Regions from separate parts of the Streptomyces sp. NPDC020192 genome, predicted to be linked through region 3. Evidence: riboswitches for the same ligand, from Rfam matches in the RefSeq annotation. Region 3 holds a riboswitch; each other region holds the start of a gene.

Region 1 (3,669 bases), on a different contig from region 3:
AGATACGGCCTGCGGGTCTCACGCTGTCGCAGCCGCTGGGCGATGACCCGGGCGACCTCCTCACGGCCCACGATCTCGGCCATGTCCGGCCCGGCGGTGAGCACCAGTTCGCGCGGATGCCTGCGCGCCTTCGCGAGATAGCGCCGCTTGGTCCAGCTGTACCAGACGAACAGGAAGAATGCGGCAGCGACGGAGGCGGCGAGGAGCGGACCGACGAAGCGGAGCACGGAGTCGAACCCCGTACTGGACCTCTTGCGCCACTCCTCGAAGGGGGTCGTGTGATGCGTGAACAGGATCCAGAGACCCTCCGCCATCCACATCAGGAGCAGGCACAGGAAGAACGCCCAGATGATCCGGGTCGCGTTGGTGTACGAGAACCATCGGCGCCACTTCTTGGGGCGGATGGTGTCGCGCCGGGCCTCCAGCCCGATCGTCACGTGGTGCCAGTAGCCGAGGAGAACACGCCTGCCCCGGCGCCACACCCGCCTCGGGTACAGCGTCGCCATGGGCGCGCTGCGCAGCCGCTCCTTGCCCGGCGGGTGAAGGACGATCCTCGTCATGGTGCGCGCTCCTTCCGAGACGGATCCCGGCATGGAGGCCCGCGGGCACCTACCTCCATGGAAACACTCACGCCCCGCCCCGCAACCCGGCCACCGGCGGCCGCCGTCCCCGAAAACGCGAGGCCCGTTGTCGTACGCCCCGGCACACTCGCACCATGGACATCCAGATCCGCCCCGCGGACCCCACCGAATACGACACCCTCGGCGAAATGACAGCCCAGGCCTATCTCCAGGACGGCCTGCTGGACTATGGCGAGAGCGACCCGTATCTGCCCGTGCTCAAGGATGTTGCCGCGCGTGCGGCCGCAGCCGAGGTCCTCGTCGCGACAGGGGGCGGACGGCTCGTCGGCGGCGTGACCTTCGTCCCGTCAGGCGGCCCCGTCGCCGACATCGCCGGCCCCGGCGAGGCCGAGATCAGGGCGCTCGCGGTCGTGTCCGACGCACGCGGCCGGGGCGCCGGCGAGGCCCTGGTCCGCGCCTGCATCGAACGCGCCCGCTCAACTGAGGGCTGCACAGCCGTCGTCCTGTCGAGCCAGCGCAGCATGCACACCGCCCACCGGCTCTACGAACGCCTCGGCTTCGTCCGTACACCGGACCGGGACTGGAATCCCGTGCCACACCTGGACGACATCACTCTCCTCACCTACGAGTTGACGCTCCGACACCACCGCGACACAACATCTGGGGGTGACACGACAACCCGGCACTAGATGTATGCTCATCCTCGCTGTCGCCGCAGGGGAATCCGGTGCGAATCCGGAACTGTCCCGCAACGGTGTACTTGTGCGTATCCGCGTACGAGAGTCAGTCCGAGGACCTGCCGGCAGCGCGCGCCCGGCCGTCCGGCTCGGGTGCCTCAGACGTCCGGGCCTCGTGGAGTGGGCTGGTGGACGCGACGCGTGCGCGCTCGTGGCTGCCCCCTGCCCTCCGCAAGGCCCCCGTGCCGAGCGAGGGAGAGCCCCACGTGACCATCGCGCCAGCAGATCCGGCTTCAGCCAGCGGCCTGGACACCGACGGTCCCGGTACCGCGTTGCTGCGGACCCTGACCGAGCTGACCGCCGACCTCCCCGACGCCGACCCCGGCCGGGTCGCCGCCGCCGCGTTGCGCGGCCGGTCCGCCCGCGCCGACGGGGCGGAGTTGCGCGAACTGGCCACCGAGGCCGCCGCCGGGCTCATCTCCGAGGACCCCGCCTACTCGCGGCTGGCCGCCCGGCTGCTGACCCTCTCGATCCGCGCCGAGGCCGCCTCGCAGGGCGTGACGACCTTCACCGGGTCCGTGGCCGTGGGGCACCGGGAGGGTCTCATCGCCGACCGCACCGCCGCGTTCGTACGGCTGCACGCCGAGCGGCTCGACGGGCTGGTCGACAGCGGCGCCGACGACCGCTTCGGGTACTTCGGTCTGCGCACGCTGCACAGCCGTTACCTGCTCCGGCACCCGATCACCCGCAAGGTCATCGAGACGCCCCAGCACTTCATGCTCCGGGTGGCGAGCGGACTGGCCGAGGACGACACGGCCCGCGCACTGGACGAGGTCGCCGCGCTCTACGGGCTCATGAGCCGCCTCGACTACCTGCCCTCCTCCCCCACGCTCTTCAACTCCGGTACGCGGCACCCCCAGATGTCGTCCTGCTACCTCCTCGACTCCCCGCTGGACGAGCTGGACTCCATCTACGACCGCTACCACCAGGTGGCCCGGCTCTCGAAGCACGCCGGTGGCATCGGGCTGTCGTACTCCCGGATCCGCAGCCGCGGTTCGCTGATCCGGGGCACCAACGGGCACTCCAACGGCATCGTGCCGTTCCTGAAGACCCTGGACGCCTCGGTGGCGGCCGTGAACCAGGGCGGCCGGCGCAAGGGTGCCGCGGCCGTCTACCTGGAGACCTGGCACTCCGACATCGAGGAGTTCCTGGAGCTGCGGGACAACACCGGTGAGGACGCCCGCCGTACGCACAACCTGAACCTCGCGCACTGGATCCCGGACGAGTTCATGCGCCGGGTCAACGCCGACGCGCAGTGGTCCCTCTTCTCCCCCGCCGACGTGCCGGAGCTGGTGGACCTGTGGGGCGAGGAGTTCGACGCCGCCTACCGCAAGGCGGAGGCCCAGGGCCTGGCGAAGAAGACCATCCCGGCCCGTGAGCTGTACGGCCGCATGATGCGCACCCTCGCGCAGACCGGCAACGGCTGGATGACCTTCAAGGACGCGGCCAACCGCACCGCCAACCAGACGGCCCTGCCGGGTCACGTGGTCCACTCCTCCAACCTCTGCACGGAGATCCTGGAGGTCACGGACGACGGCGAGACGGCGGTCTGCAACCTGGGGTCGGTCAACCTCGGTGCGTTCGTGACCGACGGTGACATCGACTGGGCGCGGCTGGACGAGACCGTCCGCACCGCCGTCACGTTCCTCGACCGGGTCGTGGACATCAACTTCTACCCGACCGAGCAGGCGGGCCGGTCGAACGCCAAGTGGCGGCCGGTCGGCCTCGGCGCGATGGGGCTCCAGGACGTCTTCTTCAAGCTGCGCCTGCCCTTCGACTCCCCCGAGGCCAAGGCCCTGTCCACGCGGATCGCCGAGCGGATCATGCTCGCCGCGTACGAGGCCTCCGCCGACCTCGCCGAGCGCAGCGGTCCGCTGCCGGCCTGGGAGAAGACCCGTACGGCCCAGGGTGTGCTGCACCCGGACCACTACGACGTCGAGCTGACCTGGCCCGAGCGGTGGGACGCGCTCCGCAGGCGCATCGCGTCCACCGGCATGCGCAACTCGCTGCTCCTCGCGATCGCGCCGACGGCGACCATCGCCTCCATCGCGGGCGTGTACGAGTGCATCGAGCCGCAGGTGTCGAACCTGTTCAAGCGCGAGACGCTGTCCGGTGAGTTCCTCCAGGTCAACTCGTACCTGGTGCAGGAGCTGAAGGACCTGGGCGTGTGGGACGCGCGCACCCGGGAGGCGCTGCGCGACTCCAACGGCTCGGTGCAGGGCTTCGCCTGGATCCCCGAGGAGGCGCGCGCGCTGTACCGCACGGCGTGGGAGATCCCGCAGCGCGGTCTGATCGACATGGCGGCGGCGCGGACCCCGTTCCTGGACCAGGCGCAGTCCCTGAACCTCTTC
Region 2 (3,669 bases), 600 kb from region 3:
TTCTGCTGACGCCCGCCGTGGTAGCCGCGCGCGCTCAGTTCGCCCACCGGCTTGCCCAGCAGCACCACCTGGCTGCTCTGCTCGCCGCCGGGCTTGAGCAGCACGGGGTTCATCAGAGCGGTCGGCTCGACCCGGCAGGCCTGGGCCTGCATGGCCTGGGCCCGGCCGATCTCCGCGCCCTCCCGGGTCACGAAGGAGTTGAGCGACATGTTCTGCGCCTTGAACGGCGCGACCTTCACGCCCTGGCGCACCAGCCACCGGCAGATCCCGGCCGTCACGACGCTCTTGCCGGCGTCGGAGGTGGTGCCGGCGACGAGGAGTCCCCCGTTCACTTCCCACGTCCCTTCAGACCCTTGACGCTTGTGACGAGGAGGCGCGCGGCGACCGTGGTGCCGAGCGCGAGCAGGCCGACGCGGCGGGAGAGCCGTACGGCCCGGTCGATGTCGGTGACCCGGACCGCCCGGCCGGTGTCCCCGCCCAGGACGGGCCGGTGCTCGACGCGGCCGCCGTACGAGAGCGTCCCGCCCAGGCGCACGCCGAGCGCGCCCGCGAACGAGGCCTCCACGGGCCCGGCGTTGGGGCTCGGATGCTTGCGGGCGTCCGTCCGCCAGGCGCGCAGGGCACCGCGCGGGTCGGGTCCGGCCACGGCGGCGAGTACGGCGGTCAGCCGGGCCCCCGGCCAGCCGGCCACGTCGTCGAGGCGGGCGGAGGCCCAGCCGTAGCGCCGGTAGCGGGGGGATGTGTGACCCACCATCGCGTCCAGGGTGTTGACCGCCCGGAACCCGAGCAGCCCCGGCACCCCGGCCACCGCACCCCACACCAGCGCGCCCACCACGGCGTCGGAGGTGTTCTCGGCGACGGACTCGACCACGGCCCGGGCGATCCCGTCGGCGTCCAGCGCCTGCGGGTCCCGGCCGCACAGATGCGGCAGCCGCTCCCGGGCCGCCTCGACGTCCCCGCGCTCCAAGGCCTGCCCGATCGTGCGGGCCTCGCGCGCGAGCGATGTGCCGCCGACGACCGACCAGACGGCGGCGGCGGTCAGCGCGGCGGAGGCGGCGGGGGAGGGGCGTACGGCGCGTGCGGCGACCGTGCCGAGTGCGACGGCGCCACCCGCGCACACCACGGTGTGCAGCGTGCCCCAGCCGCGGTGGTCGCGCCACAACGCGCCTTCCACGGCCGTGGCCGCCCGCCCGAACACGGCGACCGGATGCCCGCGGCGCGGATCGCCGAGGAGCAGATCACCGAGAAGGCCGGCGGCGGCGCCGTACGCGTAGGAGCGATCGGCACCCATGGGCTCAGCCGGCCGTGGGTACAGGAGCGGGCCTGGTACGGGTCCTTCGGCAGCCGGGCATGGCGATCGATGTCCTCACTCAGGGTGTCCGCGCCCTGGTTCGACGAGATTCGGCGGTGAGAGTTCCTGGCTCCCGGGGGTTCTTCCCCGGTGACAGTGGCGGGACCGCGCCGGATTCGCACCGACTTCCTCTCCTGCCGCCGTACATGGCCTGGGCAGTCCACCACGCGCCCGGAACGGCCGTCAACTTGCCGTTGACCTGCAGGGGGAGAGTGTGCCGATCCCCACATCGCGGGGCGCCCGTGACCTCTGGGTATGGCGAAGGCTCCCCTCTGTCCAGGAGAGAGGGGAGCCTTCGTGGTGCCGGGTTCGTGGCGCTCGGTCAGACCTTGGCCACGATCAGGTAGATGCCGTACGCCACCGCCGCCGCGCAGGCCGCGAAGCAGACGTAGGCGCCGGTGACGGCGAGGGCCGCGGAGTCGCCCTGGGCCGCCGCCTTCTCGCGCCGGGCCAGGCCGTTGACGCCGAGGGTGAACAGGGCCACCAGGCCCACCGTGACCGCGAGGCTGACGCCGAAGACGGAGCCGATGGCCGACCAGTCGATCTTCATGATGCTTCCTTGGGTAACCGGATGGCCGGGGTCAGACGGTGGCGGCCGGCGGAGTGGCCGAGGTGGCCGGGGCCGCGGGTTCGGCGGCGGCCGGGGAGGGGATGGTGGCCGTCAGGTCCTCGCCGATCGTGCCCGCCGGGGGCGGGGTGACGGCGGCGATGGCGGTGGTCACCACACCGGCCGGCTCCTCGGTCTCCGCCACGACGTTGGTGTGGTCGACGACCTCGCGGCGGGAGAGCTTCCAGATCGTGGCGCTCGCGGCGACCAGGAAGACGGCGACGACGGCGGTGCCCCAGTCACCGAGGTCCGTGACGGACTCGGCGCCCGCGCCGACCAGCGCGGCGGCCGGGAGGGTGAGGAGCCAGGCGACGACCATGCGGGTCGCGGTGGACCAGCGGACCACACCGCCCTTGCGGCCGAGGCCGGTACCCATCACCGCGCCGGAGACGACGTGCGTGGTGGAGAGCGAGAAGCCCAGGTGGGAGGAGGCCAGGATGGCGGTCGCGGCACTGGTCTGGGCGGCGAAGCCCTGGCGCGGCTCCAGGTCGGTCAGGCCCGTGCCCATGGTGCGGATGATGCGCCAGCCGCCGATGTAGGTGCCGAGCGCGATGGCCAGGCCCGCGGAGAGGATCACCCAGGTGGGAGGGTTCGAGCCCGGGGCGATGGAGCCGCCCGCGATCAGCGCGAGGGTGATGATGCCCATCGTCTTCTGGGCGTCGTTGGTGCCGTGGGCGAGGGAGACCAGGCCGGCGGAGGCGATCTGGCCGGCGCGGTAGCCCTTGCGGGTGGCCTCGCCCTCGTTCTTGCCGCCGATGCCGTAGGACAGGCGGGTGGACAGCATGGCCGCCAGACCCGCGACGAGCGGCGCGGCGACCGCCGGGAGCAGCACCTTGGTCACCAGCACGTCGCCGTGCACGGCACCGAAGCCGGCGGAGGCGACCGTGGCGCCGATCAGGCCGCCCATCAGGGCGTGCGAGGAACTCGACGGCAGGCCCACCAGCCAGGTCAGCAGGTTCCAGAGGATCGCGCCGACCAGGGCGGCGAAGATGACCTCGGGACGGATCCCCTTCTCGTCGACGAGACCCTTGGAGATCGTTTTCGCGACCTCCACGGAGAGGAAGGCGCCCACCAGGTTCAGGGCGGCCGACATGGCAACTGCGATCTTGGGCTTCAGGGCGCCTGTCGAGATGGTGGTGGCCATCGCGTTGGCGGTGTCGTGGAAACCGTTCGTGAAATCAAACGCGAGTGCGGTCACCACCACAATCGCGAGGATCAGCGAGAAGCTTTCCATTTACCCAGGCATTCGTTCGAGGTCATTGGCTGGACGAACGTAGGCAACCTGGATGAACGGAAGGTGAACTGAGACGGGCGTGGCGGTGTCTGAAGGGAGGGGGTGGGGTTCCGCTTGCCACTGTGTGTCGCCCGCGACCCAGGCGCCCCTTGGCTATCGGCCGCGCGCGAAGGTCCGCAGCCGGTCGGCCGACCCGTTGAAGAGATTCTGGTCACCCGGCAGCGTGCCCTCGGTGCCGTACTGCCAGAACGTCCAGTACCGCCAGCCGCCCGGCAGTGTCCCCGGGCCCGAGGTACCGTGCCGGGCGATCCACAGCGCGTGGCTGGAGGAGAACGCGCGGCTGTTGCCGGTGCAGAGCTTCCACCACTGGGTCGTCGTGTAGATCACCGGACGCCGCCCGGTCTCTTCCTTCACCTCGTCGCTGAAGTCCCGGATCCAGCGGACCATCATCGCCTTGCTCAGCCCGTAGCACTTCTG
Region 3 (3,669 bases):
TGGGAGAGGTCGGCCACGTCGAGGGCCTCCGGCAGCCGGCCGGGGCGGCCGGTCAACTCCCCCAGTCTGGCCAGGACTTCGGCCAGCGAGGTGTAGGCGTCACTCACCGAGGTCCCCCCTGAGCGTGTGTCGCCGGTTCGGTGACTGGGCGACTGGACGAGACGCGAGGCTACCCGGTCGTCCGTTCGCCGACCAGAGCTGACAACGCTCCCTGCCCAAGGAGGCAGGAATAGTTGACAGTTGCGGGAGCAGTGGGTGAGGATCACGGCACAGAGAGCAAGCTTCAGACCCGCCCCGGGTGCCGCCTATGGGGGAGCGGCACCCGGGGTGTTTCTCTGTCCCACCCGCCTGACCAGCGAAGGTGATGCGTCGATGCCGCAGCCCGTCCTTCTGCTCGGGGCCGGCCCGGCCGCGTACGGGTTCCCGCTGGAGCGGATCGCCGAGCTCCGCCCCGTGATCCTGGTCGACACCGCCGTACCCGACTGGGCGCGCCCCTTCCTCTCCGGCCACCTCGCGGCCGACCCGGCACGGGAGGCGGAGACGGCGGAGGCGATCGCGCGGTACACGGACCGGCACCCGGTCGCGGGCGTGCTGACCTGGACCCGGGAGCATCTGCGCACCGCCGCGCGGATCACCGGGTATCTGCGGCTGCCGGGCCTGCCGTACGAGACCGCCGCGGCCTGCGCGCACCCAGCGGCGCTACGGGACCGGCTCGCCCGGCACCGGGTGGTACCGGAGGGGCCCGAGGACACCGCGGGGCCCCTGGTGTCCGCCGAGACCGTCGTCCTGGACGACGAGGTCCGCATCGTCGCGCTCACCCGTACGACGCCCGGGTCGCACGGTCGCTCGCCGCTGCGGCACTCGGTCCACGCCCATGACGGGTTGCTGCACAATCGGTTCCTGCGGCAGACCGTCGAGCGAGCGGTACGGGCGCTCGGGCTCACGCACACCATCGCGCACGTGCGTCTCCGACTGACCGGGCGGGGACCTCGGGTGACCGGGGTCCTGCCCTATCTGCCGGGTGACTTGATTCCCCTGCTGGTGGAGCGGGCGACCGGGGTGGATCTGGCAGGGGTGGCTCTGGCGCTGGCGTGCGGGACGGTGGTCGACGCGGTGCCCTGGCGGGAGCGGGCCGCGGCGGTTCGCTTCGCGGATTCGGCCGACGGCCGCTTGTACCGGGTGGTGGAAGGGGAGGATGCGGCGGAGTGTGATCGGGTACTCGGGGCTGCCTAGCGGTTTCGCCGTTGAGGGTTCGACCGTCTTCGGGCTGACTGTCCGTCGTGGTTGCTCGCGCCCGCGCGGCGGAGCCGCACCTCGATACAGCCCCGCGCCCCCAGGGAAGCTGTCCCACCCTATGTATCAAGTGCACGGCGTCTTCCAGGAGTTCGACCTCCCGGGGTGTCATCGTCGGGTTGGCCGCCCTCCGTCGCCGTGCCTCCCCCAGGGCCTCCTCCGTCAGCTCCGGCGGGTCGGGGAGGAGGGCCTCGAGCATCGTGAACGCCGGGGACGCGAACGCGGTGTCCGATACGGCGACCTGGGCCAGGATCACGGACGACATGGACCAGTCCAGGGCCGGGGGGCCGTCCTCGGTGTTGGACCAGTCGATCACCTGGGGGCCGGTCGGGGTGAGCATCACGTTGTCGGGGTGGAGGTCGAGGTGGAGGACGCGGGTGTGCGGGGCGGCCGGGTCGCGGCCCGGTACGGCGTGCAGGCGGCGCAGGAGGGAGGCGAGCAGGGTGCCGGCCTCCGCCGGGTCCACCTGGCCCTCGGTGAGGGCGGTCAGCAGGGTCGGGCCGGAGAGGCGCTCCATGACCAGGTCGGTGGGTGAGGCGGTGGGGCGTACCCGGGGTGCCGGATAGCCGTGGTGTCGTACGTACGTCATCACGGCGGCCTCGGCAGCCGCGTCGCCCCAGCCGTCCCGGTCCCGGCGCAGCACCCACGCGTCGTCGATCTCGTACACGTCCGCCGAGCGGCCCGAGCCGAGCAGTCTCCCCGTCGTCGTCATGACCGTGACCCTAGTCACCGCCGCCCTGTGCCCACAGCCACTCGTCGGCTCGCGCGGGGCTGCCGGTAAGGTGGCGGGGTCGTCATCACACCCGTACAGGGGGAAGCCGGTGCAATTCCGGCGCTGACCCTCCCCCATCCGTGAACCGCCCCAAGGGCGGTGAGCCGGACCGACCCGGACGGGATGCTGACCGGCTCGCGTGCTCGGCGGCCCGCCGCGCACGGCACCGTCGAGGTTTACGGAGCCGAGCCGCCCGGGGGGTCCCCGCGCGCTGCCCGGCTCCCCGCAGGAGAGGCAGTCGCCGACCATGAACGTCCGCCGCAGCGCAGCGGCTCTCGCCGCCGTAGGCGTGCTGGCCGCCGCCGCGCCCGCCACGGCCGCCGGGCCGTCCCCGTCGCCCAAGGTCGCGATCCCGTCCGGGCTGTACGGCAGGACGGACCCCACGTACGACGGTGTGTGGCGCCAGTCGCTGACGCTGATCGCCCAGCGCACGCTCGGCTACGAGCCGGCCGCGAAGGCCGTGGACTGGCTCGCCGGCCAGCAGTGCGCGAACGGCGCCTTCGCCGCGTTCCGCGCCGCCCCGGACAAGGCCTGCGACAGCAAGGTCATGGTGGACACCAACAGCACGGGCGCCGCCGTACAGGCCCTGAAGGCGGTCGGCGGACACGCGGACGCGGTCGGCAGGGCCGTGGACTGGCTGAAGTCCGTGCAGAACAAGGACGGCGGCTGGGGCTACTCCCCCGGCGGGGCCAGCGACACCAACTCCACCTCCGTCGTCATCGGCGCCCTGACCGCCGTCGGCACGGACCCGGCGAGCGCCGGCAAGGGGGGCAAGTCCCCCTACGACCTGCTGGCCGCCATGTCCATCCCCTGCGGCCAGGTCGGCGGCGGTGGCCTCGCCTTCCAGCCGGGCAAGAAGGGCACGCTGTACGCCAACGCGGACGCGACGGCGGCGGGCGTGCTCGGTGCGCTCGGCAAGGGGTTCGTCACGACGACCGGCAAGGCGCCCGGCAACGACGCGTGCGTCACCGGCAAGCACCTCACCCCGGCACAGGTCGCGGACAACGCGGGCGGGCACCTCGCGAAGGTGGTCGCGAGGACCGGCCATCTGACGTCCACGCTGCCCGGGGCCGCGGACCAGCCGGACTTCGGCAACACGGCGGACACGGTGGTCGCGCTCGCCGCCGACGGGCGCCTCGCCCAGGCGCTGCGGTCGTACACCTGGCTGGAGAACAACGCCGCGCACTGGGCCGAGCAGAGCGGCCCGGCGGCCTACGCCCAGCTGATCCTCGCCGCGCACGCGGTCGGCGCGCAGCCGGGTGACTTCGGCGGCACCAGCCTGGTCCGGTCCCTGAACGCGCTGGGCCCGGCCCCGAGCATGGCCTCCGCCGGGCAGGAGACCAAGAAGGGCGAGAAGTCCGGGAAGTCCGGTGGCGGTTCGGCGTTCGGCGTGTGGTGGTTCGTCGGCGTGTGCCTCGTCGCGGGCATCGGCATCGGCTTCCTGCTGAGCGGCCGGAAGAAGCAGCAGCTGTGACGGCGGTCCGCCGGGCCACGGGTCTGCTGCTGGCCGCGTTCGCCGTGCTGGTCGCTGCGGTGGCCCCGGCGCACGCCACGGGCTACCGCTACTGGTCCTTCTGGGAGCGCACCGACGGCCACTGGACGTA
Region 4 (3,669 bases), on a different contig from region 3:
ACGGGCGGGGCGGCGCGCGTGGTCCACAAGGAGCGTTGTCCGTCCGGCGTTTCGGCGAGGTGGATTCCGCGGATGCTAGGTTCGCAACCGGGGCGAGGCCCGCTGCCACGTGACGACAGCAGCAGGAGTGACAGCGTGACCAGCCGAGTTCTCCTCGTGTCCCCGGCGATGAGTGCGTCGTTGCGGCAGGCCCGCTTCGACGACGGCGGCTCGATCGAGGACAGCGGCGCGGCCCAGGCCCGCTCGGCGGCGGGGTCCCTGCCCTCGGCGGCCCGTGTGCTCGTCTCGCCGAGTGTGCGGTGCCGGGAGACCGCGGCGGCGCTCGGGCTCGACGGCCCCGCTCCGCAGGAGTTGGCGGGGCTGGACGTGGGCCGCTGGCGGGGCCGCACGCTGGAGGAGGTGGGCGCCGTCGAGCCCGCCGAGGTGGGGCGCTGGCTGACCGACCCGGCGTGTGCGCCGCATGGCGGGGAGTCGGTGCGGGACGTGTGCGAGCGGGTCGGGCGCTGGCTGGACGGCGTGCGGGACGCGGACGGCCGTACGCTCGCCGTGGTCGAGCCGGAGGTCGTACGGGCCACGGCCGTTCATGCCCTGGGCCTGCCGGCGACCGTCTTCTGGCGGCTGGACGTGCCGCCGCTGACGGTCACGGAGCTGAGCGGGCGCGCCGGACGCTGGAATCTGCGGCTCGGGCATCCCCTGGCCGGCTGAGGCGGCGGCCGTGCCGAGGTTCGAGCCGCGTCGCGGCGCAGGCAGGGCTGGGGATGTCCCGGCACCCGGAGCAGGCGAGAGGGCCCCTGGAATTCGCCGGTTCCGAGGGGCCCTCTCGTGTCGCGCATCCGCTCAGTCGGCTGCCGGCACCGTCCTCCCGGAGCGGGTCGACACGGGCTTGGGGTTCAGCAGCCGATCGGCCAGTTCTCCGAAGAGCAGGCCGAAACCGCTCCACAGCACCGTCTGGATGGCGAGCGCGGAGAGCCGGAACCGCCACAGCAGGGTCGCCGGGAAGCCTGTCGGCACCTCGTTGACCGCCGGCAGGAACTGGTAGGCCAGGCCGATCACGACGGCGAAGCCGGCCACCGCGACCACCGTCGCCCACCAGGTGCCCAGGCTCGGCGCGAGCCGTTTGCCCAGGATGGTGGCGGCGACCGCGAGCAGCACGCTGAGCAGCATCATCAGGAAGTACAGGGTCGTCCGCTTGCCGATGGTGTCGGGGCTGCCGACCGACGGCGGATTGGCCGGGTACTTCAGGAACGGTACGACGTACACGGCGAGCAGCGCGCAGCCCGACAGCAGCAGCGCCGTCGCCCGCGGGCCGAACCGGCCGACCCGGCCGAGGGCGAAGCAGTACGCGAGTGCGGCGACGCCGCCGAACGCCACCCCGTAGACCAGGACGCCGGTGGCGAGACCGGCGGTGGACTGCAGGGAGCGGGAGACGACCACCATCTCGTGCTCGTGGGAGTGGGCCTCCTCGAAGCTGATCGCCTTGTCGACGTTCGGCTCACCGAGGACGTACGCCACCACCAGGGCGAGCACGCCGGCTGCCAGGCCGGCGAGCATGCCCCGCACGAGGAGGTTTCTTACGGTTGCGGAACTCATGGGCGCGCGGCATCCCCCGCCTCAGTGGCAGGGGAAACCGAGCAGGTGGCGGGCGTCGTGCACCCACTCGTGGACACCCGTGCCGCTGAACACGGAGGTGGCGCCCTGCTCGGCGCCGACGAAGTACAGCAGGATCATCATCAGGATGCCGAAGAAGACCGCCCAGGGAGCTATCGCCTTCAGCGGCAGCTTGGCGGGGATGGCCGGAGTGGTGGCTGTCGGCTGGGCGACGGTCTGCGCCATGGCAGAACCTCCTCCGGGAGTTCGCGTCCCATCTCGGTGATGCAGGGGACGACGGCCACGGGTCTGACTCACAAGCGCCCCTAGGGGCTCTCGCATACAGTGGCGCGACCGTTCCGGGTTCCCACCGGCTTCCGTCTCGCCGTCGTCGATATCGGACGGACCGTACCGCGTGGCGCGGGCGGGGCCAGGACCGCCTCGGCCCGGCGTGATCTTCCTCTCGCGCCGGACGGGCTCGGCTCCCGCCCGGCGGCGCCGTCCGGCGTCGGGGCCCAGGCGCTCAGCAGGCCGCCGCCTGCGGGCCGGAGTTGGGCCCGGCGAGTCCCAGTTCCCGGTCGCCGAGCGGGGCGAAGCAGCGGGCCACGTCGGCGTCGGTGACCTCGGCCAGGGTTGCCGGGGACCAGCGGGGACTGCGGTCCTTGTCGATGACCTGGGCGCGGATGCCCTCCACCAGGTCGTGGGTGCCCAGCGCGGCGCAGGAGACGCGGTACTCCTGGTCGAGTACCCGCTCCAGCGAGCCGAGACGCCGGGCGCGGCGCATCGCGGCCAGGGTGACCTTCAGGGCGGTGGGCGACCTGGCGAGCAGGGTCTCGGCCGCCTCCTTGGCGTTCGGGTCGCCGTGGGCGAGCAGCCGCTGGAGAATCTCCTCGACCGTACCCGCGCTGTAGCAGGAGTCGATCCAGTCCCGGCGCTCGGCCAACTCACCCTGCGGCGACGGCTGTACGTGGCGCGCCAGGGCGTCGGGCACGGACTGTACGGCGAGAGCGTCCACGAAGTCCCGGAGTGCGGCGGACGGGATGTGGTGGTCGGCGAGCCCGCACAGCAGGGCGTCACCGGCGCCGATCTGCGCGCCGGTCAGCGCGAGATGGGTGCCCAGCTCGCCGGGTGCCCGGCCGAGCAGGTAGGTGCCGCCGACGTCGGGGACGAAGCCGATGCCGGTCTCCGGCATCGCCACCCGCGACCGTTCGGTGACGATCCGGACGCTGCCGTGTGCGGAGAGGCCGACTCCGCCGCCCATCACGATGCCGTCCATGAGGGCGACGTACGGCTTGGGGTAGCGGGCGATGCGGGCGTTGAGGTGGTACTCGTCGCGCCAGAACGCCGCCGAGGCGGCGCCGTCGCCGTCGCGGGCGTCGTCGTGGACGGCGCGGATGTCACCGCCCGCGCACAGGCCGCGCTCCCCGGCGCCGGTGATCACGACGGTCTCCACCGCCGGGTCGTGCTCCCAGGCGGTCAGGGCCGCGTCGATGCGGCGGACCATCTCGTGGTCGAGGGCGTTGAGGGCCTTCGGCCGGTTGAGGGTGATGTGGGCGGCCCGTCCGGCGGTGCGGAACAGGACGGTTTCGTCGGTGTGCGGCAGGCCGCCTCCCGCGGTGCCGGTCATCCGAACACCTTCGGCAGGCCATGGGCCGCTATGACGCGCATGATCTCGTTGGTTCCTTCCAGAATCCGGTGCGCTCGCAGGTCGCGGACGATCTTCTCAATGCCGCACGCGCGACGCTCACGCCGGAGAGGAACTGTGTCACGCCGGTCGGCTCACACCGTGCAGCCGGCCTCCGGCAGGTCAGCCGGCGGGGCTGGGCTGGTCGTGGGTGGCCGCCCAGCTGGCGAGGAGCTGGAGGGCGTCGTGGTCGGGGGTGTGGGGTGCGGCGCTGTAGGCGGTGAGGGTGAGGCCGGGCTGGGCGGGGAGTTCCATGGCGTCGAAGTCGAGGGTGAGGACGCCGACGGCGGGGTGGCGGAAGGACTTGCGCCCGGTGTGGTGCAGCCGCACGTTGTGCTTCGCCCAGGCGGTGCGGAACTCCTCGCTGCGGGTGACCAGTTCACCGATCAGCCCGGTCA

What was found. A riboswitch is a leader RNA that binds a small molecule or an ion and turns the genes downstream of it on or off. The one in region 3 is predicted to bind cobalamin.
Region 1: it holds a riboswitch for cobalamin, as region 3 does, so the genes downstream of both, ACH47Z_RS12655 (ribonucleoside-diphosphate reductase subunit alpha) here and ACH47Z_RS03070 (prenyltransferase/squalene oxidase repeat-containing protein) in region 3, are expected to answer to the same signal.
Region 2: it holds a riboswitch for cobalamin, as region 3 does, so the genes downstream of both, ACH47Z_RS00315 (cobalamin biosynthesis protein) here and ACH47Z_RS03070 (prenyltransferase/squalene oxidase repeat-containing protein) in region 3, are expected to answer to the same signal.
Region 4: it holds a riboswitch for cobalamin, as region 3 does, so the genes downstream of both, ACH47Z_RS05665 (CbtB-domain containing protein) here and ACH47Z_RS03070 (prenyltransferase/squalene oxidase repeat-containing protein) in region 3, are expected to answer to the same signal.

The regions. Positions count from the first base shown of each region.
Region 1 is NZ_JBIRXG010000005.1:177,323-180,991, reverse strand. Features, by position in the region: gene ACH47Z_RS12665 (NACHT domain-containing protein) at 1-560, opposite strand, end outside; gene ACH47Z_RS12660 (GNAT family N-acetyltransferase) at 716-1,270, shown strand; cobalamin riboswitch at 1,272-1,400, shown strand; gene ACH47Z_RS12655 (ribonucleoside-diphosphate reductase subunit alpha) at 1,525-3,669, shown strand, end outside.
Region 2 is NZ_JBIRXG010000001.1:57,497-61,165, reverse strand. Features, by position in the region: gene ACH47Z_RS00320 (cobyric acid synthase) at 1-332, opposite strand, end outside; gene ACH47Z_RS00315 (cobalamin biosynthesis protein) at 329-1,291, opposite strand; cobalamin riboswitch at 1,389-1,531, opposite strand; gene ACH47Z_RS00310 (hypothetical protein) at 1,674-1,901, opposite strand; gene ACH47Z_RS00305 (anion permease) at 1,933-3,192, opposite strand; gene ACH47Z_RS00300 (lysozyme) at 3,346-3,669, opposite strand, start outside.
Region 3 is NZ_JBIRXG010000001.1:661,080-664,748, forward strand. Features, by position in the region: gene ACH47Z_RS03055 (XRE family transcriptional regulator) at 1-107, opposite strand, end outside; gene ACH47Z_RS03060 (hypothetical protein) at 373-1,233, shown strand; partial or broken gene ACH47Z_RS03065 (phosphotransferase family protein) at 1,613-2,005, opposite strand; cobalamin riboswitch at 2,065-2,198, shown strand; gene ACH47Z_RS03070 (prenyltransferase/squalene oxidase repeat-containing protein) at 2,313-3,539, shown strand; gene ACH47Z_RS03075 (SCO2322 family protein) at 3,536-3,669, shown strand, end outside.
Region 4 is NZ_JBIRXG010000002.1:268,876-272,544, reverse strand. Features, by position in the region: gene ACH47Z_RS05675 (histidine phosphatase family protein) at 136-705, shown strand; gene ACH47Z_RS05670 (CbtA family protein) at 838-1,590, opposite strand; gene ACH47Z_RS05665 (CbtB-domain containing protein) at 1,612-1,833, opposite strand; cobalamin riboswitch at 1,870-2,012, opposite strand; gene ACH47Z_RS05660 (enoyl-CoA hydratase/isomerase family protein) at 2,111-3,214, opposite strand; partial or broken gene ACH47Z_RS05655 (acyl-CoA dehydrogenase family protein) at 3,211-3,318, opposite strand; gene ACH47Z_RS05650 (helix-turn-helix transcriptional regulator) at 3,395-3,669, opposite strand, start outside.